3 regions of the Streptomyces sp. NPDC058525 genome follow, and region 1 is predicted to be linked to each of the others. Evidence: riboswitches for the same ligand, from Rfam matches in the RefSeq annotation. Region 1 holds a riboswitch; each other region holds the start of a gene.

Region 1 (9,670 bases):
TCGTCCTGGACGCCCTGACCGAGCGCGCCGCCGGCTTCGACGCCGAGGTCCGCGACGACCGCGACGCGTACGCGCTGATCGCCGTCCAGGGCCCGGAGTCCCCCGGCATCCTCGCCTCGCTCACCGACGCCGACCTGGACGGGCTCAAGTACTACGCCGGCCTGCCGGGCACGGTGGCCGGAGTGCCCGCGCTGATCGCCCGTACGGGCTACACCGGCGAGGACGGCTTCGAGCTGTTCGTCGCCCCCGAGCACGCCGTGGAGCTGTGGCAGGCGCTGACGAAGGCGGGCGAGGGCGTCGGCCTGGTCCCGGCCGGCCTGTCCTGCCGCGACACCCTGCGCCTGGAGGCGGGCATGCCGCTGTACGGGCACGAGCTGACCACCTCGCTGACCCCGTTCGACGCGGGGCTGGGCCGGGTCGTGAAGTTCGAGAAGGAGGGGGACTTCGTCGGCCGCGCCGCGCTGGAGGCCGCCGCCGAGCGCGCCGCCGCGAACCCGCCGCGCAAGCTGGTCGGCCTGATCGCCGAGGGCCGCCGCGTCCCGCGCGCCGGCTTCTGCGTGGTGTCCGGCGGCCAGGTCGTCGGCGAGGTCACCTCGGGCGCCCCGTCGCCCACGCTGGGCAAGCCGATCGCGATCGCGTACGTCGACGCGGCACACGCCGCGCCCGGCACCTCCGGCGTCGGCGTGGACATTCGCGGTACGCATGAGCCGTACGAGGTCGTGGCCCTGCCGTTCTACAAGCGGCAGAAGTAGCCCCGTACGGCACCTCGCAGTACCGCCGTCTCAGTACCCAAGACCGCTGTTCGTATCCACTCCCCCGCATCCAGGAGAATCAGGCCATGAGCAACCCCCAGCAGCTGCGTTACAGCAAGGAGCACGAGTGGCTGTCGGACGCCGAGGGCGGCGTCGCGACGGTCGGCATCACGGAGTTCGCGGCCAACGCGCTCGGTGACGTCGTCTACGCCCAGCTTCCCGAGGTCGGCGACACCGTGACCGCGGGCGAGACCTGCGGCGAGCTGGAGTCGACCAAGTCGGTCAGCGACCTGTACTCCCCCGTCTCCGGCGAGGTCGTCGAGTCCAACCAGGACGTCGTCGACAACCCGGCGCTCGTGAACACGGACCCGTTCGAGGGCGGCTGGCTGTTCAAGGTACGCGTCGCGGAGCAGCCGGACGACCTGCTCTCCGCCGACGAGTACGCCAAGCTCACCGCCGGTAACTGACCCAGGGGATCCTGATGTCCGTACTGAACACCCCTCTCCACGAACTCGACCCCGACGTCGCCGCCGCCGTCGACGCCGAGCTCGTGCGCCAGCAGTCGACCCTGGAAATGATCGCGTCGGAGAACTTCGCTCCGGTCGCCGTCATGGAGGCCCAGGGCTCGGTCCTGACCAACAAGTACGCCGAGGGCTACCCCGGCCGCCGCTACTACGGCGGCTGCGAGCACGTCGACGTGGTCGAGCAGATCGCGATCGACCGCATCAAGGCGCTGTTCGGCGCCGAGGCCGCGAACGTCCAGCCGCACTCCGGTGCGCAGGCCAACGCCGCCGCGATGTTCGCGCTGCTCAAGCCGGGCGACACGATCATGGGCCTGAACCTGGCCCACGGCGGTCACCTGACCCACGGCATGAAGATCAACTTCTCCGGCAAGCTCTACAACGTGGTCCCGTACCACGTCGACGAGTCGGGCCAGGTCGACATGGCCGAGGTCGAGCGCCTCGCCAAGGAGTCCAAGCCGCAGCTGATCGTCGCGGGCTGGTCCGCCTACCCGCGCCAGCTGGACTTCGCCGCCTTCCGCCGCATCGCGGACGAGGTCGGCGCGTACCTGATGGTCGACATGGCGCACTTCGCCGGCCTGGTCGCCGCGGGCCTGCACCCGAACCCGGTGCCGCACGCCCACGTCGTCACCACCACCACGCACAAGACCCTCGGCGGTCCGCGCGGCGGTGTCATCCTGTCGACGCAGGAGCTGGCCAAGAAGATCAACTCCGCGGTCTTCCCCGGTCAGCAGGGCGGCCCGCTGGAGCACGTGATCGCCGCCAAGGCGGTCTCCTTCAAGGTCGCGGCCTCGGAGGACTTCAAGGAGCGCCAGGTGCGCACCCTGGAGGGCGCGAAGATCATCGCCGAGCGCCTGGTGCAGCCGGACGTCACCGAGGTCGGCGTCTCCGTCCTCTCCGGCGGTACGGACGTGCACCTGGTCCTGGTCGACCTGCGCAACTCCGAGCTCGACGGCCAGCAGGCCGAGGACCGGCTCCACGAGATCGGCATCACGGTCAACCGGAACGCGATCCCGAACGACCCGCGCCCGCCGATGGTCACCTCGGGTCTGCGCATCGGTACGCCGGCGCTCGCCACCCGCGGCTTCGGCGCCGAGGACTTCACGGAGGTCGCGGAGATCATCGCGGCCGCGCTGAAGCCCGCGTACGACAGCGAGTCCCTCAAGGCCCGCGTCTCCGCGCTCGCCGCGAAGTTCCCGCTCTACCCGTCGCTCTAGCTCACGGGCTCGGAAGGGGCCCGGCCTTGTTTCTGCACAGGGCCGGGCCCTTTTCATGACCAAAGCCCCAGGCGGATGCGGCCCATTGCCACTGAATCGTTCAAGAAGCGGCAAATAGGCTCCGAATAAAGGAATCACCGCATCCCCTGGCAGGACGGACACGCACCCATGGACATGAGCGCAGCCAACAAGAAGGGACTCAGTCTCTTCGCGCTGGTCATGATCGGCATAGGCTCGATCTTCGGATCGGGCTGGCTCTTCGGAGCCGGTACGGCCGCCCAGGTCGCGGGTCCGGCGGCGCTCGTCGCCTGGGTGATCGGCGCGGTCTTCATCGGCATGATCGCCATGTCCTACGCCGAGGTCGGCGCGGCCTACCCGATCCCCGGCGGCATGGCCCGCTACGGCTCCATCTCGCACGGCCCGGTCCTCGGCTTCATCACCGGCTGGGCGGTGTGGATCGCGGTCGCCTCGCTGATCCCGATCGAATCGATCGCGGCGACCCAGTACATGTCCTCTTGGAGCTTCGGCTGGGCCAAGGACCTGGTGGACGCCCAGTCCCACCAGCTGACCGCCTTCGGCATGGGCGTGGCCCTGCTGCTCACCATCCTGCTGTGGCTGTCCTGCTACTGGTCGGTCCAGCTCCTCGCGAAGATCAACTCCCTTCTCACCCTCGTGAAGTTCGCCATCCCCGTGCTGGCGGTCGTCGCGCTGATCGCCTCCGGCTTCCACACCGACAACTTCACCGCCCACGGCGGATTCGCCCCCAACGGCTGGACGGCCGTCCTGACCGCCGTCACCACCTCCGGCGTGGTCTTCGCCTTCAACGGCTTCCAGGCCGTCGTGAACCTCGGGGGCGCCGCCAAGAACCCCGGCCGGGCCATCCCGATCGCCCTGGTCGGCGCGCTCTCCCTGGGCCTGGTGATCTACCTCGCCCTCCAGACGGCCTTCCTGGGCTCCGTACCGCCGGAGCACCTGGCGCAGGCCGGCGGCTGGTCGGGCGTGAACTTCAACTCGCCGTTCGCCGAGCTCGCCAAGCTGCTGATGATCCACTGGGTCGTGGTGATGCTCCAGTTCGGCGCCTTCATCTCCCCCGCGGGCTCCAACATCGCCAACGTGGCCTCGGCCGCCTACATGGTCCAGAACCTCTCCGAGACCGGCTTCTTCCCGAAGAAGCTGGCCCAGACCCACCCCGTCTACGGCACCGCCCGGCCGGCGATGTGGATGAACCTCGGCTTCTCCGTCCTGCTGCTGGTCACCGTCGGCCACAGCTGGAAGACCCTCGCCCCGATCATCTCGGCCGCCATGGTCATCTCCTATCTCATCGGCCCGATCGCGGTCGGCGTCTTCCGCCGCACCAAGCCTGACCTCCCCCGCCCCTTCCGCCTCCCCGCGGCCTCGATCCTGTGCCCGCTGACCTTCGTCTTCGCCGCCTGCGCCCTGTACTGGTCGAAGTGGCCGAACACCGGCATCGTCACCGCCCTGACCCTGCTGGCCGCCCCGATCGCGGCGCTGGTGCTCTCCCGCAAGGGTGAGAAGAACCTCCTGCGGCAGTTCGCGCCCGCCTGGTGGATCGTCTTCTTCCTCGGCGCCCTGTCCCTGCTCTCCTGGCTCGGCTCCACCGACTTCGGCGGCCGCGGCACCATCCCGGGCGGCGTGGACATCGCCCTGGTGGCGGCCATGGCCCTCGGTACGTACTTCTGGGCCGTACGGTCGGGCGTCGAGGCCCACCACGCGGGCCTGCCGGGCCCCGACCCGGTCCTGGACGCCGAGGCGGCCGCGACCGCGCCGGACGACCGTACGGCTCCGGAGCGTGAGCTGACACCCGCCTGACCCGTCCACGTAATCCACACCACCTCGTCCGGCAGCCGAACCGTTCATTTCACCGCGATAAGCTCGTCTGCCGGACAAAATCCGATCAATCCGCCTCTCCTGCCCCCTCCCACCCCACGAGCAGACAAGGGAGTCCGCCAGTGGCCATCTCCGTCTTCGACCTCTTCTCCATCGGCATCGGCCCGTCCTCCTCCCACACCGTCGGCCCGATGCGCGCCGCGCGCATGTTCGTGACGCGCCTGAAGAAGGACGGCGTGCTCGCCCAGACGGCGTCCGTGCGCGCCGAGCTGTTCGGCTCCCTCGGCGCGACCGGCCACGGCCACGGCACGCCCAAGGCGGTGCTGCTGGGCCTGGAGGGCCACTCCCCCCGCACCGTGAACGTGGAGACGGCGGACGACGAGGTGGAGCGCATCCGCAAGAGCGGCCGGCTGCGCCTGCTCGGCGCGGAAATAGGCGATGGCCACGAGATCGCCTTCGACGAGCCGAACCAGCTGATCCTGCACCGCCGCCGCTCGCTGCCGTACCACGCGAACGGCATGACGCTCTTCGCGTACGACGAGTCCGGCGCCCCGCTGCTGGAGAAGACCTACTACTCGGTCGGCGGCGGTTTCGTCGTGGACGAGGACGCGGTCGGCGAGGACCGGATCAAGCTCGACGACACGGTGCTGAAGTACCCCTTCCGCTCCGGCGACGAGATGCTGCGCCTGGCCAACGAGACGGGCCTGTCGATCTCCTCCCTGATGCTGGAGAACGAGAAGGCCTGGCGCACCGAGGAGGAGATCCGCGAGGGCCTGCTGGAGATCTGGCGCGTCATGCAGTCCTGCGTCGCGCGCGGCATGTCCCGCGAGGGCATCCTCCCCGGCGGCCTGCGCGTCAAGCGCCGGGCCGCGTCCACGGCGCGCCAGCTGCGCACCGAGGGCGACCCGATGATGCACCGCAGCGAGTGGACGACGATCTACGCGATGGCGGTCAACGAGGAGAACGCGGCGGGCGGCCGGGTCGTGACGGCCCCGACCAACGGCGCGGCGGGCGTGCTGCCTGCGGTCCTGCACTACTACACGAACTTCGTGCCGGGTGCGGACGAGGACGGCGTGGTCCGCTTCCTCCTCGCGGCGGGGGCGATCGGCATGCTGTTCAAGGAGAACGCCTCGATCTCCGGCGCCGAGGTCGGCTGCCAGGGCGAGGTCGGCTCGGCCTGCTCGATGGCGGCCGGCGCCCTCGCCGAGGTCCTGGGCGGCACCCCGGAGCAGGTCGAGAACGCGGCCGAGATCGGCATGGAGCACAACCTGGGCCTGACCTGCGACCCGGTCGGCGGCCTGGTCCAGATCCCGTGCATCGAGCGCAACGGCATGGCGGCGGTCAAGGCGGTCACCGCGGCGAAGATGGCGATGCGCGGCGACGGCAGCCACAAGGTCTCCCTCGACAAGGTCATCAAGACCATGAAGGAGACCGGCGCGGATATGAAGGTGAAGTACAAGGAGACCGCCCGCGGCGGTCTCGCGGTCAACGTCATCGAGTGCTGACCCGCGAGGGCGGGAGCCCAGACGGCCGAGGCTGACGCGAGGGGGCCCGGCGCGCGAAGCTGCGCGCCGGGCCCCCTCGCGCCTTCGCGCCCCCTCGTCCTCGGGCTAGGACTTCGTCTTCGCGCGCAGGGCCTTGAGGCAGGCCTTGGCGAAGTCGTCCACGGACGCGTCGAAGGCCCTGAGGCTCTCGGGGGTGGGCGCCGAGCGCGCCTCGGCCGTGACGGTGATGTCGATCATCAGATTGCTGTCCCGCAGCCGCAGCTCGCGCACCTGGCGCCGCTCGTCCGGCTTGTTGAATCCGAACCGGTAGGCCTCCCTGCCGATGCCCTGGGCATCGGTGAGGCCGCCGTCCGGCTGGTCCTTGCGCGTGTTCTCCTTGCCCCTGGCGAAGACGTCCTTGGCGAAGTCGACGCTCTCCGTGTAGGCGAGGTCCAGCTCGACCTTCACGTTCGCGTACTTCGCCGGGCCGGACTCGACGAGCGGCTGGACGCACGCGACGCCCGGCGCGCCCCGGCCGGCCCGTTCGCTCCGGTCCGCGGCCTCCTCGCGGGCACCGAGCGGATCGGCGAGCTCGCCGTACGGGAGCACGTTGCAGATCTCGTCCGTGGCCTTCCACCGGTAGCCGCCCTTGCCCTCCTGCTCGACCTCGGGGTCCGCGTCGCCGCAGGCGGCGGCTGCCAGGACGAGGGCCACGGCGAGCACCGCGTGGCGGGGAAAGCGGAAACGGCGCATCCGGTTCTCTCCTGTCGGGCGGGGCCGGGCGGGTCGGCTCACCCAACCAGCCTGCCATCAAAGGGAGTTGCTCACCGGGAGAAAATCGGAACGGAACCGGAACTACGGGATCCCACCCGGCGTCTTACGCCGTGCCAGCAGTCCCCGTCTCTCGAGAATCGAGGGGACGTCATGATCCACCCACGTTTCCGGCAGCTCACGGCCCTGGCATCCGGCGCTCTGCTCGTCGCCTGCCTCTCCTTCGCCGCTCCTGCCTCGGCCGCCACCTCCGCCACCAACGCCGCAGCCACCTCCGCCACCCAGCCCCAGAGCCAGACCCCGCTCGTCGTCAACGCCCGCTGGGCCGGGCACGCCACATACGACCGGATCGTCATCGACCTGCAGGGGTACGTCCCCGGGGCAACCGTCACTCCCGTCGCGCGGCTGACCTACGACGGGTCCGGCAAGCCCGTGCCGCTGGCCGGGAAGCACTTCCTGGAGATCCGCCTCAACCCCGCCGCCGCGCACAACGACGCGGGTCAGAGCGTCTACCGCGGTCCCAAGCTCCAGAAGATCCAGCTCGGCAAGCTCAAGGGCCTGGCCCTGACCGGCGACTACGAGGGGTACGTGACCTTCGGGGCCGCTTTCGACACCCTGCCCTACTACCGCGTCTTCGCCCTGCACGCACCGGAGCGGCTGGTCGTGGACATCGCGCACTGACCCGGCGCCGGCCCCACCGGCCCGTACGGCAGCCCGGGCGGCCGTACGGGCCGGCCGCCGCCCTGCCGCGCCCGCACGGGGCCGGGTTGTTGTCGGCGCGCGCGGCCGACTAAGGTCAGCGGGCCTTGGTGTTCGGGAAACCGGTGGGAAACCGGTGCGGCCCTCGCCACTGTGATCGGGGAAGTCCGGCTCCACTCTCTCCCCCTGCCTCCGTCGGGGGGACCCCCAGCGGGAAGCCACTGGGACACCGCGCGGGACACCGCACGGCCCCGGGAAGGCGGAGCCCGGGCATCAGCACCCGTGAGCCAGGAGACCGGCCGGGGCGCGTTGTCCATCCACGAGGTGCTGGAGAGGTCTCCCCACTCATGCATATAGCCGAGGGGTTCCTACCCCCGTTGCACGCGGTCGCCTGGGGCGCCGCGTCCGCTCCGTTCGTCGTCCACGGCGTCCGGGCCCTCACCCGCGAGGTGAAGGCCAATCCCGAGAGCACGCTCCTGCTCGGTGCGTCCGGAGCATTCACTTTCGTCCTTTCCGCCCTGAAGATCCCTTCGGTGACGGGAAGTTGCTCGCACCCCACCGGTACCGGGCTCGGGGCGATCCTGTTCAGGCCGCCGATCATGGCGGTGCTGGGCACGATCACCCTGCTCTTCCAGGCTCTGCTGCTCGCGCACGGCGGGCTCACCACGCTGGGCGCCAACGTGTTCTCGATGGCGATAGCCGGGCCCTGGGCGGGCTACGCCGTCTACCGGCTGCTCCGCTCGTTCGACCTGCCGCTGATGGTCGCGGTGTTCTTCGGCGCGTTCTTCGCCGACCTGGTCACCTACTGCGTGACCTCGGTCCAGCTGGCGCTGGCCTTCCCCGACGCGGCGAGCGGATTCACCGGCGCGCTGGTGAAGTTCGGGGAGATCTTCGCGCTCACCCAGATCCCGCTCGCGGTGAGCGAGGGGCTGCTGACCGTGCTCGTGATGCGCCTGCTGATGCAGTCCAGCAAGTCGGACCTGGTCCGGCTCGGCGTCGCCAAGCTCACCGGATCCGAGAAGCAGCGGGAGGCGGCGGTCTGATGACCAGGAACGCGAAGATCAACACCCTGCTGCTGCTCCTGGTGGCGGCGCTGGCCGTGCTCCCGCTCGCGCTGGGGCTGGGGGACGGCAAGGAGGAGCCGTTCGCGGGCGCCGACGCACAGGCGGAGGCGGCCATCACCGAGCTCCGGCCCGACTACGAGCCGTGGTTCTCGCCGCTGTACGAACCCCCCTCCGGGGAGGTGGAGTCAGCGCTGTTCGCCCTCCAGGCGGCGCTGGGCGCGGGCGTGCTCGCGTACTACTTCGGGGTCCGCAAGGGCCGCCGCCAGGGCGCTGCCGCCGCGGCCGCGACGCCCGCCACGGTGCCCGCCGGAACGCCCGCCGAGACGCCCGCCGCGGAGTCGTAGGCGGTGCTGCCGATCGACGCGGCCGCGCACGCGAGCCGCTGGCGCCATCGCCATCCGCTGGAGAAGGCGCTGCTGGGGATCGGGCTGACGGTCACCGCGGTCTGCCTGCCGCCCTGGCCCGGCGGGCCGCTGGTCGGGGCGGCCACCCTGTGCGTGCTGCTCGGCCCCGCCGGGGTGGCCCGGCGGCAGCTGTGGCGGGCCTTCCGGATCCCGCTCGGCTTCTGCTTCACCGGGGCGCTGCCGCTGCTGGTCGCGGTGGGCGGGCCGGCCGGGTTCGTCTCGCTGGCCCCGGACGGGCCCCGGCAGGCCGCCGAGCTGCTGCTGCGCACCTCGGCGGCCTCGCTCGGCGTACTGCTGTTCGCCTTCACCACCCCGGTCTCGGACGTGCTGCCGCGGCTGGTGCGGGCGGGGGTGCCGGCGCCCGTGGTGGACGTGGCCCTGGTCATGTACCGGATCGGGTTCCTGCTGCTCGACTCGCTCACCCGGATCCGCCAGGCCCAGGCGGCCCGCCTGGGCACCACCGGCCGGGCGGCGGCGTGGCGTTCCGTGGCCGGGCTCGCCGCGACCGCGTTCGTACGGGCCTTCGACCGCGCGGCGCGGCTCCAGGCGGGCCTCGCCGGGCGGGGCTACGACGGCGCGCTGCGGGTGCTGGTCCCCGAGTCCCCGCTGTCCTGGCGGTTCCTGGCCTGGTCCGGCGCACTGCTGGCCGGGCTGGTCGCCGCAACTCTCACGCTGAAGGAGCTGTACCTGTGAGGCCGTTGGTGGAACTGGTGGGCGCGGGCTACTCGTACGAGGACGGGCCCGCCGTGCTCTCCGGGGTGGACTTCGCGATCGCCGAGGGCCGGGCGCTGGTCCTGCTCGGCCGCAACGGCAGCGGCAAGACCACGCTGATGCGGCTGCTGAGCGGCGGCCTGAAGCCGGGCCCGGGCGCACTGCACCTCGACGGCGCGGTGGTGGCCCACAACCGGGC
Region 2 (9,670 bases), on a different contig from region 1:
TTTGCCCGGCGATTGAGCTCGCCGTAGCTCAAGAATTCGCCTTCGAATTCCAGGGCAGTATGACCCGAAAATCTTCTGGCGCATTCCTCGAAAAGGAAAGTCAGGGTCTTCGGATCGTGATGGTTCATCAACAAGCGTCCCCTGCCGAATTATTGTTGATTTCTCGATTCACAGAGCCTAGCCCGCACAGATAGAAGCGCCCTCTATTCACACTCGAGTGAGCGGACGCGTGCGGACCGCCGCTCGGGCTACGGCCGCGCCGGGTCGGCGACGGGCCAGGTGCGCTCGGCCTGGCCGCGCAGGAGCTCGGCGGTGATGCCGCGTTCGGCGCTCAGTTCGGTGAGGACGCCGGCCTGCTGCACCGGTTCGGCCTCGGGGTCGTACTCGGAGCCGGTGAGGTGCTTGAGCCAGGGTTCGAGGCCCATGGCGTAGGCGTAGACGTGTCGGGCGCCCAGCTGCCGGGCGAGCTGGTCGGCCTGGGCGGCGTTGCTGCCCTTCAGCCGGCGCCCGTTGTTGTGCTCGCGGGAGAGCTTGCCTTCCAGCATCGGGCCGTACAGCCAGTTCAGCGGGGCTCCGACGCATTCGAGGCCGATGAACAGCGCGTCGAGGGGGGTCTCGGTGAGGCCGCGGATATTGCCGAACAGGGCGGGCTCGAGCGGGGTGATGTCGGTGGCGAAGAGGAACCTGCGGCCGCCGGCCTGGACGAGGGGCACCATCTTGGTGCGGATGTCGAGGTCGGCGTGCTCGCCCACGAAGGGGAGGGCGGTGACCTCGACCTGGTCGGCCACGCGGTGGGTCTCGAGCTCGGCGAGCTCCTGGACGTTGGAGAAGCCGAGGGCCTGGAGCATCGCCTTGAGGCTGGGGTCGGGCAGCGATCCGCCGGAGGCCCGGGGCACGAGGATCGTCCCGATGCGGGTGCGGAGCTGGAGCAGGGTCTCGAGCGAGAAGTGGTCGGAGTGGAAGTGGCTGATGACGACGGCGTCGATGTGCCGCGGGAGGTCTTCGAGGGTGTAGTGCTCGTGGCCGTCGCCGGTGTAGCCGATGACCGGGTCGAGGAGGACGGAGGTGGAGCCGGTCTCGATCAGCACGGACGCGTGGTTGAGGTAGCGGACCCGGACGTCTCCCGGCGCGGGCGGGGTGTGCTCGGCGGGCGGCGCGTCGTGGAACAGGGCGGTGAACGCCGGGAGGTCGGCGTCGGCGACCCCGAGGCGCTGCGCGAGCTCCGGGACGTCGACGGGCTCGAGGCGCGCTCCGAACAGGTCGTTCCACAGCGGTGAGTCGAAGGGCAGCTGGATGTCCAGGCGGTCGGGGCGCGGGAGGACGGGGCTGCTGTACACGAAGGGCTGGGGGCTGGGCGCGGCGGTGAGGGAGACGCACTGGCCCTCGCGCTCGTACGCCGGCGAGTCGTACATCAGCGCTTCGAAGAAGCGGAAGTTGGGCCGGTGGGCGGTGTCGTAGACCAGCTCGACCCGGCCGCGCAGGGAGTCCGGGACCAGGGGGTAGATCGGCTCCATCGGGCCGCCGAGCGCCTTCTCGCGCAGCAGGGCGCGGAGTTCGTCTATGTCGTCGGCGAGCTGGAGCTTGGCCTGGCCTTCCTTGACCATGGCCTCGCGCGCCGCCTGGACCTCGTCGTGGGTGGCGCCGTCGGGGTCGAGGAAGGGGGCGCCGTAGCGGTGGGGGTCCGAGGTGACCGCGTCGTGGAGGTGGGGGGCCTTCAAGTAGCTGTCCACGATCGGCAGCAGGCGGTCCCGGAGGTTGAGCGCGCCGGTGTGGGGGGCCAGGAGGTAGGGCCACGCGTACCAGCGGTGCAGCAGGGGCTGAGCCACCACGGACGGGCGGAGGTAGAGCTTCTGGTGTGCGGGCACGGTGTTTCCCTCACTGTCGATGATGTCGGTGGGTGGGTTCGCGGCGTGCGCGTGCGTTCACACGCCGACGGGAGGGCTCGGGGTGTCCGGCCGTGTCCCGGAGGAGAGGTGGGTGCGGCGGGGTGGGAGCCCAGTCCCTTTGCCTCGCGTATTTCTTCATGTCTATCACGAACGTCAGTTCATAAATCCGGCAATTTAGCAGGAGAGTTGCCTGGTTTCACCCCTCACGCACCTCTCCGAATGCGAACACCAGAGCGGCTCTAGGAGAACTCCAGGAGGTATGGATTTCATGGATCCGGACACTTCTCTGGCTTAATTCGACAGGTCTTGGCCAATAACCGGCTTTCGTGAATGCATTCACCGGAGGCCGCGGCGAGCGGTGCCCGCCGGCGCCGGCCCTGCTCGGCGCGACCACGCCCGGGACCGGCGCCGCCCGCCCGGAGCCCGCACTCCGCGTGCGCAACGGACGCAAGCTGGACCGCGGTTCGCTCGTCCTGCCCCCGGGCGGGTTCTGACGGGACCCGGCTCCGTCCGCACCGCGCACGCCGAGAGGTCTCCCCCCATGCCCGTGGCCAGTCCCGATGTCAGCGTCCTGTCCGAGGACTTCGCCGCCGACCCCTACCGCTGCTTCCCGCACCTGCGGGAGCGGAAGACCCGGTCACCGGCGAGCTCCACTTCTTCGGCTCCTCCCCCTTCCCGCCCTTCCTCACCTACTACGTCGCCGACGCCAAGGGTGCGATCACCCACAGCGCCGAAATCCCGGGCGCGACGGCCGCCCTCAAGCACGACTTCGCCATCACCCGCCGCCAAGTGGTCTTCGTCGAGGGCAACGTCACCTTCGACCCGGCCGAGCACTCCGGCATCCCGTACGGGTGGAGCGAGCGGCAGCCCGCCCGCATCGGTGTCATGCCGCGAGGCGGCGACAGCGCCCTGGGGGTCCGCTGGCTCTCCATCGAGCCCGGCAGCCTGCTGCACGTGGCCAACGCGTACGAGGACGGTCAGGGCCGCATCGTCCTGGAAGGCCCCACCGTCGACCGCGAGGGCTTCCGGCTCTCCTGGAACTGGTGGGTCGGGGCCCCCGGCCGCGGCAGCGAGCCCGCCGCCCGCTCGTACACCCGCCGCTGGGTCGTCGATCTGGCCGCCGGCAGCGTCGACGAGCAGATCATCGACGACCTGCCGGTGGAGTTCCCGACCCTCAACGAGGACTACCTGGGCGCCGAGAACCGCTACCAGTACGCCGTCTCCTTCCCCGACGAGAAGGGGTTCGGCGGGTACGGGATCGTCAAGTACGACCGCACCACCGGCGCCCGCCGCATCCACCAGGCCGGTGACGCCCGGCTGCCGAGCGAGGCGGTCTTCGTGCCCGCCGCCCGCGCCACGCCACCGGGTGCCGGCCGGAGTGCACGGCTCCTGGATCCCCGACAGCGCCCTGGGGGACGCCGCGGGCTGAACCGCGGGCCGCCGCCGGGCTCTTGTCCGGACGCGGAGCACGGCGCGCGGTCAGTCCGCCCGCCCCTTCCAGCGCGGCTTCCGGGCCAGGGTCACGGCGCGCAGTGCCCACTCCACCGGCCCGTACGGGTGGTGGGCCAGCCACCAGCGGCTGAAGGCCAGCTGTGCGGCGAAGAGGGCCAGCGCGGTCAGGGTGACGTACGCGGGGGCGAGGCGGCCCACCAGGGCGGCGCCGTAGCCGGTGAACACGAGGGCCAGCACCAGGGACTGGGCGAGGTAGTTGGTCAGCGTCATCCGCCCCGCCGGGGCCAGCGCCGCCTCCAGACGCCGGCCCCGGGGTCCGGCCAGTGTCCGCAGCACCGTGGCCGCGTACGCGGCGGCGAGCAGCGGGGCGGTCAGCACGTCCACGGCAACCGCCACCAGTTGGTACGCCGTACCGGGGTGCGCGTGGGTCGCGTGCGCCCAGACCAGGGCGCCGGCCAGGCCGACGGGGAAGCCGACCCACTGCAGGCGGCGCAGGAACCGCTCGTGGCGGGCGGGGTCCGTGAGCACCCCGCGCTTGCCGGCCGCCAGGCCCAGCAGGAAGGCGGCGAAGGCGGCCGGTGCCTGGAAGAAGGCCAGGACGAACACCATGTCGGGCAGCTGGCGCAGGTGTGCCCCGATCACCGACGCGGCGTCGCCGCGCAGCGCTTCGGTGGCCTGGCGGCCCTGCTCGGTGACGGCTTCGGTGTCGAGGCCGCCGCCCCCGGCGGCGGTGACCGCCCAGGCCAGCAGCAGGTAGCCGGCGGCTATGACGGCGAGCAGGACGACGGCGGTGCCCACGGCGGTGCGCGGCCGGATCCGGTGCACGGCGAGCAGGACGAGGCCGAGCACGGCGTAGGTGGTGAGGATGTCGCCGGGGAAGAGCAGGACCGCGTGGCCGATGCCGAGGACGAACAGGCCCGCGCAGCGCCGCAGGAAGCGGGGCAGGAAGGCGGCGCCGTCGCGGTCGGCGGAGGCCAGCTGGAGGGTGAAGCTGTAGCCGAAGAGGAAGGAGAAGAGCAGGTAGAACTTGGTCTCGAGGAAGACCACGGTGAGCAGGCGGACGGCGGTGTCGAGGGCGGAGCGGAAGGCCGGTTCCTCCACTCCGGAGCCCTGGTAGGCCGAGGCCAGGAAGGTGATGTTGACCAGGAGGATGCCCCAGAGGGCGAAGCCGCGCAGGGCGTCGACGTGGGAGAGGCGCCGTGGTGCGGCCGTCCCGGGCGGCAAGCCGGCTTGCGTGGGTCGGGTGGTCATCGGTTCGCCCCTTCGGCGTCGACGTCGGCGGAACAGAAAACTATCGAACCAAGAACGCTCGTTTCTGATTCGACCGTACTATGCTCATTCGCAGAGCGCGAGGAGCAATTATGGACAGTTCGGCCGGGGCGGAGCCCGCACCCGCCCAGACCGGGATCGGGACACGGACCCTGGTGTTCGGCCTCGTCCGCGAGGACGGCACCGTCGACGGCGGCGAGCTGTACGCCGTCGCCGAGGCGCTCGGCATGACGGACCAGCAGGTCAGGCTGTGCGTCAAACGGCTCGTCGCCGAGGGCCGGTTCACCCAGGAGGGCCGCGGCCGCAAGGCCCGGCTGTACGCCACCGCGGACCCCACCGGCGCCATCGCCCCGGACGCGGAGTACGTCCGCCACGCCTACCGCCAGGACCAGGGCCTCGCTCCCTGGGACGGGACCTGGCACCTGTTCGCCTTCGCCATCCCCGAGACCGCGCGGCAGGCCCGCGACGCCCTGCGCGACGCTTTGCTCCACCTCGGCGCGGCGCCCCTGCAGGGCGGGCTATACGTCAGTGCCAACGCGATCGGCGACATCGTCGAGGCACACGCCCGGCACCTCGGTGTCCTGCCCTCGCTCACCCGCCTGACCAGCCGGGACCTGCGGGTCGGCGAGGAGACCGAACCGGCCCGGCTGGCCGCCCTGCTCTGGCCGCTCCGGCAGATCGCCGAGCGCCACGAGGCGCTCGGCGCGCTCGCCGCGGCCCGCCTCGACCGGCTGGCGGGCCCCGAACCGCCCACCGGGACCGAGCGGCTGACGTACGCCGTCGAGCTGGCCGCGGCCTTCACCACCGCCATGGAACCCGACCCCCTGCTGCCCCCCGAGCTGCTCCCGCAGCCCTGGCCCGGCGCCCGCGCCCGCGCCGCGGCCGCACGCTGCTGGGACGCCCTGGCCACGGCGGACGACGGCGAAGCCCCGGGCCGGCTGCGCCTGTTCCGCCTCTACGATCTGGGCTGACCGCCGGTCAGGAGGCGTCGCCGGCCGCCGCGTAGACCTCCCGCGCCCGCTCTCCGAGCCTCGGGCCCGCCAGCCAGGTGCTGCCCTCCGGGCCGATGGAGGTGTTGCTGACCAGGGCAACCGATCCGGAGGGGTCGCGGGCGAACCATCCGCCGCCCGAGGACCCCCCGGTCATGGTGCAGCCGATGCGGTAGAGGACGGGCTGCCCGCGCCTGACCGCCAGCCGGCCCGGGCGATCCGTGCAGGAGAACATCCGCTCCCCGTCGAAGGGCGCCTCGGCCGGGTACCCCCACGCCCCCATCGCCGGGATCGTCGTCGCCGACGCCGCACCGAACCAGACGGGCGCCGCCTCCCCGATGGTCTCCTCCAGCGAGGCCCCGGTACCCGGGCGCCTGACGTGCAGGACCGCGAAGTCGAACGGGGCGCCGCCACCGCCGCTCGCGGCGCCCTGGGCGATCCACTCGGGCGCGGTTTCGGCCCGGTCCGCCCACCAGGTTCCGAAGGGGGCCACCGCCCGCTCGGCGGCCCGGGCCCGCGCCGCCCCGGTCAGCCCCTCGTTGTTGTACGAGGGCACGAAGACGATGTTGCGGAACCACCGGCCGCCCGCCCCGCCGTGTACGCAGTGCCCGGCCGTCCACACCAGCCCGGACCGGCCGGGGCGGGCGGGGTCCCGTACGGCGGTGGCGGAGCACACGCTCGGCCCTTCGTCCGTGTCGAAGAAGAGCTTCCCGACGACGGCCGCGTTGTCGTGGTAGGAGGTCGCCTCCGGTTTCGCCGCGACCGGGGCGGGTTCGGGGTCGGTCACGTCCACGTCCGCACCGAGATCGCCGGGCACCGCGGTGCCGGCGGGGGCCGCCCCCGCCATCCGGTCGGGGGTCCAGAGCCCCGGGACGACCGGGTTGGCGAAGTCCGCGGGCAGCCGCGGGGAGACGCAGCCGGTGGCGGCGAGGACCAGGGTGAGGGTGAGGGCGAGGGCGGTCAGAGCGGCCCTGGCGGCACGGTGCTGGAACATGGCGGAGGCCCCCGGCGGTCGGCCCGGCCCTGGCGGCCGCGGCATCGGCATACAGCTCGGACACCCGAGCCACGCGGCTCCCGCGGGCGGGGTTCATCCCCGTGCGGCCCGAAACAGAAACGTGACGTTCCGCTCCGCCGCGGTCGGGGCCCGGCAGAAGGTGCTGGCAGCCGCGTCCGCGGGGCCATACGATGCGTCTGCTCGGACACGCGTCCGAGTCACAACTGAATCGCTGTGTGACTGGGGGAAGCCGGTGGGAATCCGGCGCTGACCTGCAACCGTGTGCGGCGCGTGGCGCCGCGAGCCGGAGTGCCCACCGCACGGCGAGTACCGCTTCCCCCTGTCATGGTCTGCAGCACGAAGCCCTGAGCCTCCGGCGCGCCCGGCGGTCCTGCCCGCCGGTCGGGCCGGACGCGTCACGGCGCCGACGGTGCGGCCGGGCCACCGGCGCGGGACCGTGACCCACGCCAGGAAGGCATTCGATGCGCCAGACCCTCGCCCGCAGAGCCCTCGTCACCGCAGCCGTTCTCGGGCTCGCCCTCGCCACCGCGCCCGCGGCGGCCCAGGCCGCGCCGGCGCCCCACACGAACAAGCCCGTCAGGGTGAGCCTGACCGTGCAGGGCCCGGACGGGCTGCTGTTCAAGGGCAAGATCACGTCCAAGGGGCACGACGTCACCACGGCCACCGGCGGCACGCACAAGTGCGACGGCACCAACGGCGGCCAGAACCCGACGCCCGTGCCGACCCCGACCGCCGCGCTGGACGACGCCGCCCGCCTGAACTACTTCGGCTGGGACGGCACCTGGTACGCGTCCTTCGACGACTTCTCGGTCGACACCATCAAGGAGGTCAGCGGCGGCGGTTCGGCGTACTGGAGCATATCCGTCAACGGCACCCCGACTCCGGTGGGCGGCTGCCAGTTCAAGCTGAAGGCCGGCGACCAGGTGGCGTTCACCTGGACCTCGTTCTAGCGCCGGCCGTCCGGCCGGGCCGCGGTGCGCGGGGCGTCCGCCCCGCCCACTCCGGTGATCCGCCGCGCCCGGTCGATCCGCCGGTGGGCCTCCCCCAGCAGCTCCGACGCGTCGGGCTCGGCCGCGTCGGCGCCGGGCGCCTCCCCGGGGAGCATCCGGTCGGCCAGGGCAGCGCCCAGCGCCTCGGCGAGCTCCAGGATGTCGACGAGAGCGCTCTTGGTCGTGCGCAGCCTGGCGACCTGGGCGCCCAGTTGGCGGCGCGCGGCGATCAGGCCCTCGTACTCGCGTGCCGTCACGGCGACCATCGGATACCCGTCGACCTCCACGGCGCGCGGAACCGGTTTACCGGCCACGGCTCCCTCCCCGCCTTCGCAAACACCCTCATTCGCAGTCGAGTTGAGAAGTCATCCAAACACACCGATCCGGTGTATCGCCTCATTCTGGCTGGAACGGGATGTACGGAACCGGTCCGTCCAAAGGGCGTCGAGCGAGGGGGGTGGACTTACTAGGACGTCCAACTATATGTTCGTGGGCACAAGGTCCGCGGTGCAGGGAAGCCGGTGAGAAACCGGCACGGTCCCGCCACTGTGACCGGGGAGTGTGCTGCCATCCACACGCCACTGACGAGGGCTGTCGGGAAGGCGGGCGGCACGCGGGGATCCGGGAGTCAGGATACCGGCCGCGGAACGTTCCGTGTTGTCCACGAGGATGGAGCAGACACGCATGGCACCGGTTTGTACCCACGACCCTGGTGATCCGGCGGAGCGCGCACACCTTTCCGCGCGCTCGTAGTTCCCACGGCCTTCCGCAGCGGCGTGCCCCACCGGGCACGTGCGCCGGTCTGCCGTGCCATCCCCGGATCCACCTGACGAGAGCAGGCTCCCATGGTCCGTGAACTCACCCATTTCATCGGCGGAAAGCACACGACCGGCGCGTCCGGCCTCTTCGCCGACGTCTACGACCCCAACACCGGCGCCGTCCAGGCCCGCGTCCCGCTCGCCGGGCGCGCCGACACCGAGGCCGCCATCGCGGACGCCGAGCGGGCCCAGGCCGAGTGGGGCGCGTGGAACCCCCAGCGCCGCGCCCGCGTCCTGCTCCGCTTCCTCCAGCTGGTAGAGGGAGAAAGGGACTCGATCGCCCGGCTGCTGTCGGCCGAGCACGGCAAGACCGTGGCCGACGCCCACGGCGACCTGCAACGCGGCCTGGAGGTGGTGGAGTTCGCCGCCGGTATCCCGCACCTGCTCAAGGGCGAGTTCACCGACAACGCGGGCTCCGGCATCGATGTGCACTCCCTGCGCGCGCCGCTGGGCGTGGTCGCCGGGATCACCCCCTTCAACTTCCCCGCGATGATCCCGCTGTGGCAGGCTGCGCCCGCGCTGGCCTGCGGGAACTCCTTCATCCTCAAGCCCTCCGAGCGCGACCCCTCGGTCCCGCTGCGGCTCGCCGAGCTCTTCCTGGAGGCGGGGCTGCCGCCGGGCGTGCTCAACGTGGTCAACGGCGGCAAGGAAGCCGTCGACACCCTCCTGGAAGACCCCCGCGTCCATGCCCTGGGCTTCGTCGGGTCCACCCCGATCGCCGCGCACATCTACGCCACCGCCGCCGCCCACGGCAAGCGGGCCCAGTGCTTCGGCGGCGCCAAGAACCACATGATCGTGATGCCGGACGCCGACCTCGACCAGGCCGTCGACGCCCTGATCGGCGCCGGATACGGCTCGGCCGGGGAACGCTGCATGGCCATCGCCGTGGCCGTTCCGGTCGGCGAGGAGACCGCGGACGCCCTGGTCGCGAAGCTGACGGAGCGGATCGCCGCCCTGCGCATCGGCCGCTCCGACGACCCCGAGGCGGACTTCGGCCCGCTGGTGAGCCGCGACGCCCTCGACCGGGTCAACCGCTACGTCGGCATCGGCGCCACCGAGGGCGCCGAACTCGTCGTGGACGGGCGCGGGTTCACCCTGCCCGGACACGAGAACGGCTACTTCGCCGGCGCCTCCCTCTTCGACCGCGTCACCCCGCAGATGCGGATCTACCGCGAGGAGATCTTCGGCCCGGTGCTGAGCGTCGTACGGGCCGCCGACTACGAGGAAGCGCTCCGGCTGCCCACCGAGCACC
Region 3 (9,670 bases), on a different contig from region 1:
GTCGACCTCGCGGACGGCCGGTACACCGTGGTAGGCGACGGTGACGCCGCGCGCCGCGAGCAGCTCCGGCCGGTCCGCGGCGCCCGCGGGCCGGACCGGCGGGGGAGCCGTGTCGGCCAGCCGGGTGCGCAGCGGCGCCGCCGCGCGCCGGGCGTCGCGGATCGACAGGGCCAGCGGGGTCCAGCCCGCGCTGCGGCCGAGTTCCACGATCGGCGGGGCGATGGACGAGGTACGGAAGATCTCGGCGGGCGGCCCCGACACGACACGGCCGTTGCCGGGCAGGTGGATGACGCGGTCGGCGTACTGGACCACGCGCTCCAGGCGGTGTTCGGCGAGCAGCACGGTGACGCCGAGGTCGTGGACGAGGCGGGTGACCGCCGCGAGGACCTCCTCGGCGGCCGTGGGGTCGAGGGCCGAGGTGGGCTCGTCCAGGACGAGGATCCGCGGGTGCGCGGTCAGCACGGAGCCGATCGCGACGCGCTGCTGCTGGCCGCCGGAGAGCTCGTGGAGGGCGCGGTGGCGCAGGTCGGCGAGCCCGAGGAGGTCGAGGGTCTCCTCGACGCGCTTGCGCATGGTGGCCGGGGCGATGGCCAGCTGCTCCATGGCGTAGGCGAGTTCCTCCTCGACGGTGTCGGTGACGAACCCGTCGAGCGGGTCCTGCCCCACCACGCCCACGATGTCGGCGAGTTCGCGGGGCGGATGGTCCGCGGTGTCGCGGCCGTCGACCAGGACCCGGCCGTGGAGCGTGCCCCCGGTGAAATGCGGGACGAGGCCGTTGACGGCGCCGAGGAGCGTGGACTTGCCGACGCCGGTGTGGCCGACGACGAGGCAGAGCTCGCCCTCCTCGACGGTCAGGTCCACGTCCCGCAGGACCGGTTCGGCCGTGTCCTCGTACTGGACGGTGACCTGGTCGAAGGTGATCACTTGGATTCCTCGGTGCGCTGTGCGGGGACGGCCGGCCGGGCGGGCGGGCTCGGGGGCGGGGCCAGGAAGCCGGCGGCTCCGGCGAGCAGGATCGCGGCGGCCGGGACGAGGGGCAGGGTCGGCCAGCTGAGCGGATAGATGGACGGGTTGAGCTCGGCGGCGTTGAATCCGGCGTTCGAGAAGAGCAGCGCGGCGGACAGGACGCCGCAGCCGGCGACGGCCCATTCGGCGAAGCGCCACGGATCGGGCCGGTAGGTGGTGCGGGTGATCCGGCGGCCGCCCAGGCGCAGCCCGGCGAAGCAGAGCAGCGCGCCCGCGCCCATCGCGGGCAGCCCCAGCAGCCGCGGCGCGGTGGCGTCGAGGAGCCCGTAGGCGCCCGCGCACAGCCCGCACATGCCGAGCAGCATCAGCGCCCCGGTCAGCCGGCGCGAGCGGCGGGTGGCGGTGCCGGCACGCCCGTAGCCGCGCGAGTCCATGGCGGCGGCCAGCCGCAGCGAGCGTTCCAGGGCGTCTTCCAGCACCGGGACGACGATGCCGCGCAGCGCCCGCAGGCCCTTGGTGCGTCCGGCCCGCAGCCGGCGGGCCCGGTGCACCCGCTGGACGCTCTGGACCAGTTGGGGGGCGACGCTGATGGACACGGTGACGGCGACGCCGAGTTCGTACAGGGCGCCGGGCAGGACGCGCAGGGCCCGCTTGGGGTTGGCGAGGGTGTTGGCCGCGCCGATGCAGCACAGCATGCACGCCAGCCGCAGCCCGTCGGTGGCCGCGGACAGCAGGGCCTCCAGCGAGACCGGGCCGCCGAGCTGGATGCCCGCGTACCAGTCGGGGGTCGGGATGTGGGGGAGCGAGAAGAGGAAGTGGTCGCGGGGCGTGATGCCGGTGGCGAAGACGGCCCGGAACACCACCCGGATCGCGACGACGGTGAGCGCCAGGTACAGGTAGTACTTGAACCCCCGCGCCCAGGGGGCCTCGGTGCGCCGCATGGTGATGACGTAGCCGAGGACGGCGAGGACGAGGAAGAGCAGCAGCGGGTTGTTGGTGCGGCTGACGGCGGTGGCCAGGGCGAGTGCCCAGATCCACCAGGCGACGGGGTGCAGGATCCGGGGCAGGCGGCGCGGCCGGGGCCGCCGTGGTGGTGCGCGGCACGCGGCTACTCCGTACGACGGCGGCGTCGGGCCGCGAACACGGCGGCGGCGCCGATCAGCAGCACCAGCGCCCCGGTGGCCACGGCGGGCAGATACGAGCCCGCGTCATGGGCGGCGTCGGCGGCGGGCGCCGCCTCCACCACCTCGGGACCGGAAGCGGGCGCCGCCACCGCCGGAGCGGTGGCGGACGCCGACGCCGAGGGTGTCGGGGACGCGCTCGCGGAGGGGCTCGCCGACGGGCTGGGCGGCGGTGTCGTCGCGGGAGGCGCCTCGGCCGGGGGCGGGTTCTCCGGCTTGGGACCGGTGTTGACGTTCGGGGGCAGGGGAGCCGCCGTACGGGTGTCCTTGGGCGCCGGCTGGCCTCCGCCGGTCGGCTGGGCGTTCTTGGCGCGCAGCTGGTCGGGGGTGACGGTGGGCTTGCCCTCGGTGCCCTCGATGTTGGTGCCCCCGAAGATCCACAGGTCGACGCTGCCGGGCTTCGGCTTGTAGAGCATCGCCCCGAGCTGGCTGTACTCCCACGTGTTCTGGCCCGGGCCCGCGTGCCAGTACGACCAGTAGGCGGAGGCCGGCGGGGTCAGGACGCAGTCGTCCTGCTGCGGGGTCGGGTACTGCCTGCCGCCCTGGTGGCCGCTGTAGCCGATGCGGCAGATGAAGGCGGGGCCGTCGTGGCCGGTGCCGGTGGTGGCCCAGCCGCCCTGGTTGAGGAGTTCGTAGCCGGTGGTGGGCGTGGTCCCGCAGGAGCGGTACACCGGACCGCCCCAGTGGCTGAAGTCCACGGCGAGGACGACTCCGGACGAGGTGGTGCACTGGCCCATCGGCTGCGGGGCCGCCCCGGCCGGGGCCGCGGTGGCGGCGAGCGCCGCCACCGTCAGCCCGAGCGCGGCGGCCGAGCGGGTCAGGGCGCGCAGGAGGCGGCCGGTCATCGTTCGCCTCCTGCGGCGGTACGGCGCCTGCGCGCGGCCCGGGTGGCGCCCCAGCCGCCGAGGACCAGGGCCAGGGCCGCGGCGGCGAGGCCGCCGGCCTGGACGCCGGTGGCGGCGAGGCCGCCGCCCGAACCGGAGCCGGTCCCGCCGGTGTCCTCGCCCGGGGTCACGATGACGGGCGCGGAGGGCGAGCCGGAGGGCTGGACCGAACTGCTGGGGACGGGCTGCGGGGTGGTGCCGTCCAGGCTGCGCCGGAGGGTGCCGAAGGAGATCCCGGTGGCCCCGCCCACGGCCTGCGTGGAGGCGCGGACGTCGGAGCCGGGCTGGCCGCCCTTGGCGACGTTGAACCCGCCGTCGGTGTTCTGCTGCGCTGCGAGGAACGCGCGGGCCTTGGCGATGCGCTCCGTGTACTTCGCGCGGTCCAGGGACATGCCCTGTACGGCCAGCGCGGCCGAGTTGACCGAGTTGCCGGAGGCGCCGGGGAAGCCGCCGTCCTCCTTCTGCCGGCTCGCCAGCCAGGCGAGCGCCTTGTCCACCGCGGCCTGCGAGGCGGCGTCCGGCAGCAGGTCCAGGGCCATCGCGGCCATGGCGGTGGAGTCCACCTCGGCCTGGCTGGGCTCGCCGATCAGGCTGGGCCAGGCACCCGAGGGCTCCTGGAGGCTCTTCAGGTAGGCGATCGGCTCTCCCGCGGCGGCCGTCTCGCCCGCGCGGACCTGGGCGATGACGCCGAGGGACTGGGAGAAGACGGACGTGGCGTTGGTGTAGGCGCCCTTGTCGGCGCAGGAGCGGTCCGGCTTCGGGGACTTGGCCGGGCAGACGGCCTTGGCGAGTTCGGCGATCAGGTTCTGGCCGCCGAAGTTCCGGGGGTCGCGGCCCACGGCCTCCGCGAGGACGGCCGTCTTGCCGATGGAGCCGCCGCCCGCGTACTTCGTACCGATCCGGGTCCAGTCGTGGACGCCGCGGCCCTTGCCGTCCTTGCCGCCCTTGTCGAGGAAGTCGACGATGTTGCGCAGGGCGGTGTTGTCCTCGCCGGTGGCGGCGAGCGCGTAGGCGCCGTCGATGGTCAGGCCGTAGTCGGCGAAGCCGCTGCCGGGGCTGTTCTCGTAGTACCGGCCCAGGACCAGGCGGGTCCGGTCGGTGAGGTAGGCCGAGCCCTTCTTCAGGTCGGGCCCCTCACCGGGCACGGGCTGTGTGGGGTCCGGGGACGGCTGCGTCGGGTCCGGGGACGGCTTCGGCGGGACGGGCTTCTTCGTGGTGAGCGCCACGAGGTCCGTCTTGGCGCCGGCGATGGTGGCCGCGGTGGTGGCCATCAGCACCGGGTTGGTCTCCGGCTCCTCGAACGGGAAGGGGCCGTCGGGCATCAGCTGCTCCCTGGACAGCCAGGAGACGGCGGCGTCGGCGAACAGCGGGTCACCGAGCGCGCGCATGGCCTGGGCGCCCACGCCGGTGGCGAAGGCGCTGCCGACCGTGGTGTACGAGGCGGCCGGCAGGGACCCGGTCGGGAACTGGGCCGTCTTCAGGTACGCGCGGCCCTTGGCCACGGCCGCGTCGTGGCCGCCGGCCCGCTTGAGGGCCAGGGACATCAGCCCGGTGGAGGCCGCGTCGCTGTCGCACCATTCCCCGGCGCGCAGCAGCATGCCGCTGAAGCCGCCGTCCTCGCACTGGAAGGCGGTCAGCCGGTTCACGGCGTCCGCGGGCGGTGTCACCCCGCCGTTCAGCAGGGCGATCACGGCCAGGGCCTGGCCCTCGGCCTGGTACGGGGTGCGGAAGTCGCCCTTGGTGAGGCAGCCGGGGACCGGCTCGGGGGCGTCGGCTCCGCTGGTGCAGACGTACTTCACGAGGTCGCCGAGCAGGTCGCGTCCGCCGAAGGCGCGGGGGTCCTTGCCGGTGGCCTCGGCGACGAGCGCGAGGCGGGCCGCGGCGGTGGCGTCGGGGGCCTGGTCCTTGCCGGCCGGGTAGGCGTACGCCTCCGTGTGCGCGGGGGTGGCGAGGAAGGCGGCGGCCTTCTGGGCGGCGGGGCTCTTGGGGTCGGTCGCGGCCAGGGCGTAGACCACCTCGGTGGTCGCGAGGTAGTCCGGGTCGGTGGAGTCAGCCTTGAGGACGCGCTCGCCGTCGATCAGCCTGCCGGTCAGCCAGCGGGTGGCGGCGGGGAGGTCGACCGCGCCCGGCGGTACCTCCGGCGGCTTCGGGCCGGTGGGGTCGGGCGAGGGGCCCGCGCCGCCGGCCCGCACGTCGTCGGGGGAGAAGGTGGGCTTGCCGGAGGTGCCGCCGACATCGGTCCCGCCGAAGACCCAGGCGTCCACGTCGCCGGGCTTCGGGTTGCGGGCCTGGGCGCCGAACGAGCTGTAGGTCCACTTCTTCTCGCCCGGCGAGGCGTGCCAGTACGACCAGTAGGCGGTGGCCTGCGGGGTGAGGACGCAGTCCTCCTTGTCCGGAGTGGGGTACTTCACCCCGGAGTTGAAGGCGCCGAAGCCGATGCGGCACACGAAGGCGTCACCGTCGTGCTCGGTGCCGTCCAGGCCGAACCCGGCCGTCCGCAGCAGCTCGTAGCCCGTGGTGGGCGTGGTGTCGCAGCCCCGCTCGACCTTGCCGCCGAACGGGCCGAAGTCGACGGCGACGACCGCGCCGGTGGTGGCCGTGCACTGCTCGATGGGGTCGGCGTTGGCGGCGGTCGGCACCGTGAGGAACGCCACTCCCGCACCGAGCGTCAGGAAGGCCGCGGTCGCCAGGGACAGCAGCCGCCGTCTGGTGTGCGTATGCCGTTCATCCTGCTGTTCGGTCCCCACCGCGGCCCCTCGTCTCTGCCGGGCGGGTTCGCAGCGTGGCGACGCGCCCCCGCACGACTGCGCCGTGAGGAGGCGGTGACGACCACGCCGTAGTCCGCGACGGCGCTCTTCGTACTGTGATCCGCTCCAGGTGATCCGGCTCGCCCGGGACGGTGCCGGGCCTACGGTTGCGGGTCAGCGCCGGAATTCGACCGGCTTCCCCTGGTGCTGAGTGCTTATCAGCCGGAGTGCAACACGGATCCGTGCGGACCGTCAAGGTGGTGTCCGTCTCACTGCCCGGGGGTCTCCAGCGCCCCTCGATCCGGCTGCTGGCGGACCCTTGATCACTCGGGTAGCGTCCAGGGCTGCCACATGGGGGAACCTGGTGAGAATCCGGGGCTGACGCGCAGCGGTGTGGGACGGCGGGGGCCGTTCCCGAGCCCGAATGCCCATACGGCAACGCACACAGAGAAGCCGTACCACGCGCTGCGGACGGCGGCCTCAGCCATGCCCGCCCGCGTCCGAACAGGGCCGGTGGAGCCAAGGCCCGGCCGGCGTCCGCCGATTCCAGGAGCAGGCCATGTCCCGTCCCCGTACCTCCCGCCGCCTCGCGCTCGCCGTGCCCGCGGCGCTCGGCGCCTTCGCCCTCACCGCGCTGCCCGCGTTCGCGACCTCGACGCCCGCGCAGATCGCCACCTCCAAGACGAACGGCGTCGCCTACCTCAAGTCCCTCCAGGCGGCGGACGGTTCGTACGCCGGTGCCGGACTGTCCAACGAGTGGGCGTTCAGCGCCTTCGCCGCGGCCGGTACGGCCGTCGTCGACGTGGCCCCGGGCGGTGACACGACGAAGAACGCCCGGACCGTCTACCGCAACCTGCTCTCGACGCCCGGCTGGCCGTCCGCCACCCCCGTGGTCACCGACTACGAGCGCGGCACGCTGAACGCGTACGCGGCGGGCATCGACCCGGCGCGCGTCTCGGACTCGAGGAACCTCATAGCCAACGTCTACTCCTACTGGCAGACCGCCGAGGCGGGCTACTTCGGCCCGTCCGGCAACTTCAACGGCACCGTCTTCGCGGCGCTCTCGCTCGGCGGCGCCAAGACGCAGGCCGGCGGCACGCGGATCCCGCAGGCGCTGACCGACTCGATGGTCGCCCGGATCCGGGCCAACCAGCACAACGACGGCGGCTGGACCTTCAGCAAGGCCGAGGGCAACCCCACCGCGCTGGCCGCCCAGGGCGACGTGGACATGACCGGAGCGGCGATGGCCGCCCTGTGCGTCTCGGGCGTCCCCAACACCGACCCCGACGTGGTCCAGGGCAAGAACTTCCTCAAGGGCAGGCTCGCCACCACCGGCGCGTTCAACTCCCTCTACGGGGTCAACACCAGCTCCAACGGCTGGGGCGTCGCCGGGCTCAACGCCTGCGGCATCAACCCGCAGACCGGCGACTTCCTGACCCCCTCCGGCAAGACCCCGATCGACTTCCTGATCGCCAACCAGTTCAACCCGGCGGGCGGCTTCAAGTACAAGCCGGCCGACACCACCCCGACCGCCTACGCCTCCATCGACGCCCTGCGCGCCGTGGTCGGCGGCGGGTTCACGACGGCCCCGCCGGTCCCGGTCACCCCGGGCGCCCCGCAGTGGGTCTCCGCGGGCTCCTTCACCGCCGGCACCGCCACCAAGCTGGCCCTCACCGTCGACGACGGCGCCGGCGGCCTGAAGGTCTGCTCCGTCGCCTTCACCCCGACCGGTACGACGACCACGCTCGGCGACGTCCTGAACGCCGCGGCCGGCGGGGCCACTCCGGCCGGCTGCGTCACGAGCGTGACCCCCTCCTCGGGAACCGGCACCATCACCGCCGTCAACGGCAAGGCCAACAGCGGCTCGAACACCTGGAAGGTCAGCGTCGACGGCTCCGCCTTCGCCGGCGCCGCCCGCAACAAGGTGATCAACGTGGGCGACACCATCGCCCTGCGCTGGGGCGCCTGATCCGGCGGGGTGCGGGGCCCTTCCCTCCGGGGAGGGCCCCGCACCTGTCCGCACCGGCGACCGGACCCGCGGCCCCCGGACCCGCCCGCGGCCTCAGCCGTGCGTGAAGTGCGCCGGGCGCTTGTCCACGAAGGCGGTCATGCCCTCCTTCTGATCGGCGGTCGCGAACACCGCGTGGAACAGCCGCCGTTCGAAGCGGACGCCCTCGGTGAGGGTGGTCTCGAAGGCCCGGTTCACGGCCTCCTTGGCCATCATCGCGACCGGCTTCGACATCCCGGCGACGGTCTCGGCCACGGAGAGCGCCTCGGCGAGCAGCTCGTCGGCCGGAACGATCCGCGAGACCAGCCCGGCACGCTCGGCCTCCTCCGCCCCCATGGTGCGCCCGGTCAGGCAGAGCTCCATGGCCTTGGCCTTGCCGACGGCCCGGGTGAGCCGCTGGGAGCCGCCGATACCGGGAATGACACCGAGCTTGATCTCCGGCTGCCCGAACACGGCGGTGTCGGAGGCGAGCAGGATGTCGCAGAGCATCGCGAGTTCGCACCCGCCGCCGAGCGCGTAGCCGGAGACGGCCGCGAGCGTGGGCGTACGGACCTGCCCGAGCCGGTCCCAGGCGGTGAACCAGTCCGAGAGGTACATGTCCATGTAGCTCCGCGGCCGCATCTCCTTGATGTCCGCGCCCGCGGCGAAGGCCTTCGCCGATCCGGTCAGCACGATGCAGCCGACGTCCGGGTCCCGGTCCAGTTCCTCCGCGGCGGCCACGACCTCGGTCATGACCTGGAGGTTGAGGGCGTTGAGGGCCTGCGGCCGGTTGAGGGTGAGCAGGGCCACCCGGCCCTTGCGCTCCAGCAGGATGGTCTCGTAGCTCATGCGGGCGTTCCGTTCTGCGGTCGGAGGGTGCGGACGATCGCCGAGAAGTCCAGGGCGGCGCCCTCTCCCTGCGCGAACGCGGCGTACATCTCGGCGGCCTTGAGGCCGAGCGGCGCGTCCACGCCCCCGGCCCGCAGCGCGTTGGCGGCCAGGCCCAGGTCCTTGGCCATCAGGGGCGCGGCGAAGCCGGGGCGGTAGTCGCGGTTGGCGGGACTGGCCGGGACGGGGCCGGGGACCGGGCAGTTGACGGTCAGCGCCCAGCACTGGCCGGACGCCGTGGAGGCCACGTCGTAGAGGGCCTGGTGATCCAGCCCGAGGCTCTCGGCCAGCACGAACGCCTCGCTGACGCCGATCATCGACACGGCGAGGATCATGTTGTTGCAGATCTTCGCGGCCTGTCCGGCGCCCGCCGTCCCGCAGTGCACGGCCTTCCTGCCCATGGCGTCGAACAGCGGCTCGGCCAGGGCGAACTCGTCCGCCCCGCCCCCGGCCATGAAGGTGAGCGTGGCGGCCTCGGCGCCCATCACCCCGCCCGAGACCGGCGCGTCCAGCGCCCGGTGCCCGGCGGCGAGGGCCGCCTCGTGCGCCGTCCGGGCGTCGGCCACGTCGATGGTGGAGCAGTCGACGAACAGGGTTCCGGGCCGGGCGGCCGCGAGCAGCCCCTGCTCCCGGTACAGGGCGAGCACGTGGCGGCCGGCCGGCAGCATCGTGATCACCACATCGGCCGCGGCAGCCGCGCCCGCGGCCGAAGCGGCCGGCTCGACACCGGCCGCCGCGGCGGCCGCCGTCAGCTCCGGGACGAGGTCGAAGCCGAGGACGCGGTGCCCGGCCTTGGCCAGGTTGGCGGCCATCGGGCCGCCCATGTGGCCGAGTCCGATGAAAGCGACGGTACTGGTCACCAGGCGACCTCCTGAGACGATGCGGACGCGGCGAGGCGCAGTTCGTGCTCGCCGAGCGGGGCGAAGAACCGGTCCACGTCCGCCGGGCCCACCGCCTCGAGGGTGGCGGGGGACCAGTGCGGATCGCGGTCCTTGTCGATGACCTGGGCGCGGATCC

The links. A riboswitch is a leader RNA that binds a small molecule or an ion and turns the genes downstream of it on or off. The one in region 1 is predicted to bind cobalamin.
Region 2: linked by a shared signal. The riboswitch ahead of ACFWP3_RS12415 (DUF4430 domain-containing protein) and the one ahead of ACFWP3_RS12750 (energy-coupling factor ABC transporter permease) in region 1 are both predicted to bind cobalamin.
Region 3: linked by a shared signal. The riboswitch ahead of ACFWP3_RS12380 (hypothetical protein) and the one ahead of ACFWP3_RS12750 (energy-coupling factor ABC transporter permease) in region 1 are both predicted to bind cobalamin.

What each region holds. Positions count from the first base shown of each region.
Region 1 covers NZ_JBHXNP010000020.1:21,585-31,254, reverse strand. Annotated here, with positions in the region: gene gcvT (glycine cleavage system aminomethyltransferase GcvT) at 1-752, shown strand, start outside; gene gcvH (glycine cleavage system protein GcvH) at 839-1,219, shown strand; gene glyA (serine hydroxymethyltransferase) at 1,234-2,490, shown strand; gene ACFWP3_RS12770 (APC family permease) at 2,659-4,320, shown strand; gene ACFWP3_RS12765 (L-serine ammonia-lyase) at 4,461-5,843, shown strand; gene ACFWP3_RS12760 (hypothetical protein) at 5,949-6,575, opposite strand; gene ACFWP3_RS12755 (hypothetical protein) at 6,747-7,274, shown strand; cobalamin riboswitch at 7,384-7,611, shown strand; gene ACFWP3_RS12750 (energy-coupling factor ABC transporter permease) at 7,640-8,335, shown strand; gene ACFWP3_RS12745 (energy-coupling factor ABC transporter substrate-binding protein) at 8,335-8,700, shown strand; gene cbiQ (cobalt ECF transporter T component CbiQ) at 8,704-9,453, shown strand; gene ACFWP3_RS12735 (energy-coupling factor ABC transporter ATP-binding protein) at 9,450-9,670, shown strand, end outside.
Region 2 covers NZ_JBHXNP010000019.1:31,182-40,851, reverse strand. Annotated here, with positions in the region: gene ACFWP3_RS12450 (amino acid adenylation domain-containing protein) at 1-128, opposite strand, end outside; gene ACFWP3_RS12445 (MBL fold metallo-hydrolase) at 249-1,865, opposite strand; gene ACFWP3_RS12440 (hypothetical protein) at 2,213-2,380, shown strand; partial or broken gene ACFWP3_RS12435 (carotenoid oxygenase family protein) at 2,490-3,188, shown strand; gene ACFWP3_RS12430 (DUF418 domain-containing protein) at 3,366-4,589, opposite strand; gene ACFWP3_RS12425 (PaaX family transcriptional regulator C-terminal domain-containing protein) at 4,700-5,578, shown strand; gene ACFWP3_RS12420 (trypsin-like serine peptidase) at 5,586-6,590, opposite strand; cobalamin riboswitch at 6,788-6,926, shown strand; gene ACFWP3_RS12415 (DUF4430 domain-containing protein) at 7,073-7,561, shown strand; gene ACFWP3_RS12410 (hypothetical protein) at 7,558-7,914, opposite strand; cobalamin riboswitch at 8,074-8,260, shown strand; gene ACFWP3_RS12405 (CoA-acylating methylmalonate-semialdehyde dehydrogenase) at 8,446-9,670, shown strand, end outside.
Region 3 covers NZ_JBHXNP010000019.1:19,168-28,837, forward strand. Annotated here, with positions in the region: gene ACFWP3_RS12360 (ABC transporter ATP-binding protein) at 1-924, opposite strand, end outside; gene ACFWP3_RS12365 (energy-coupling factor transporter transmembrane component T) at 921-2,033, opposite strand; gene ACFWP3_RS12370 (hypothetical protein) at 2,075-2,992, opposite strand; gene ACFWP3_RS12375 (prenyltransferase/squalene oxidase repeat-containing protein) at 2,989-5,778, opposite strand; cobalamin riboswitch at 5,886-6,025, opposite strand; cobalamin riboswitch at 6,091-6,229, shown strand; gene ACFWP3_RS12380 (hypothetical protein) at 6,338-7,747, shown strand; gene ACFWP3_RS12385 (enoyl-CoA hydratase) at 7,841-8,614, opposite strand; gene mmsB (3-hydroxyisobutyrate dehydrogenase) at 8,611-9,513, opposite strand; gene ACFWP3_RS12395 (enoyl-CoA hydratase/isomerase family protein) at 9,510-9,670, opposite strand, start outside.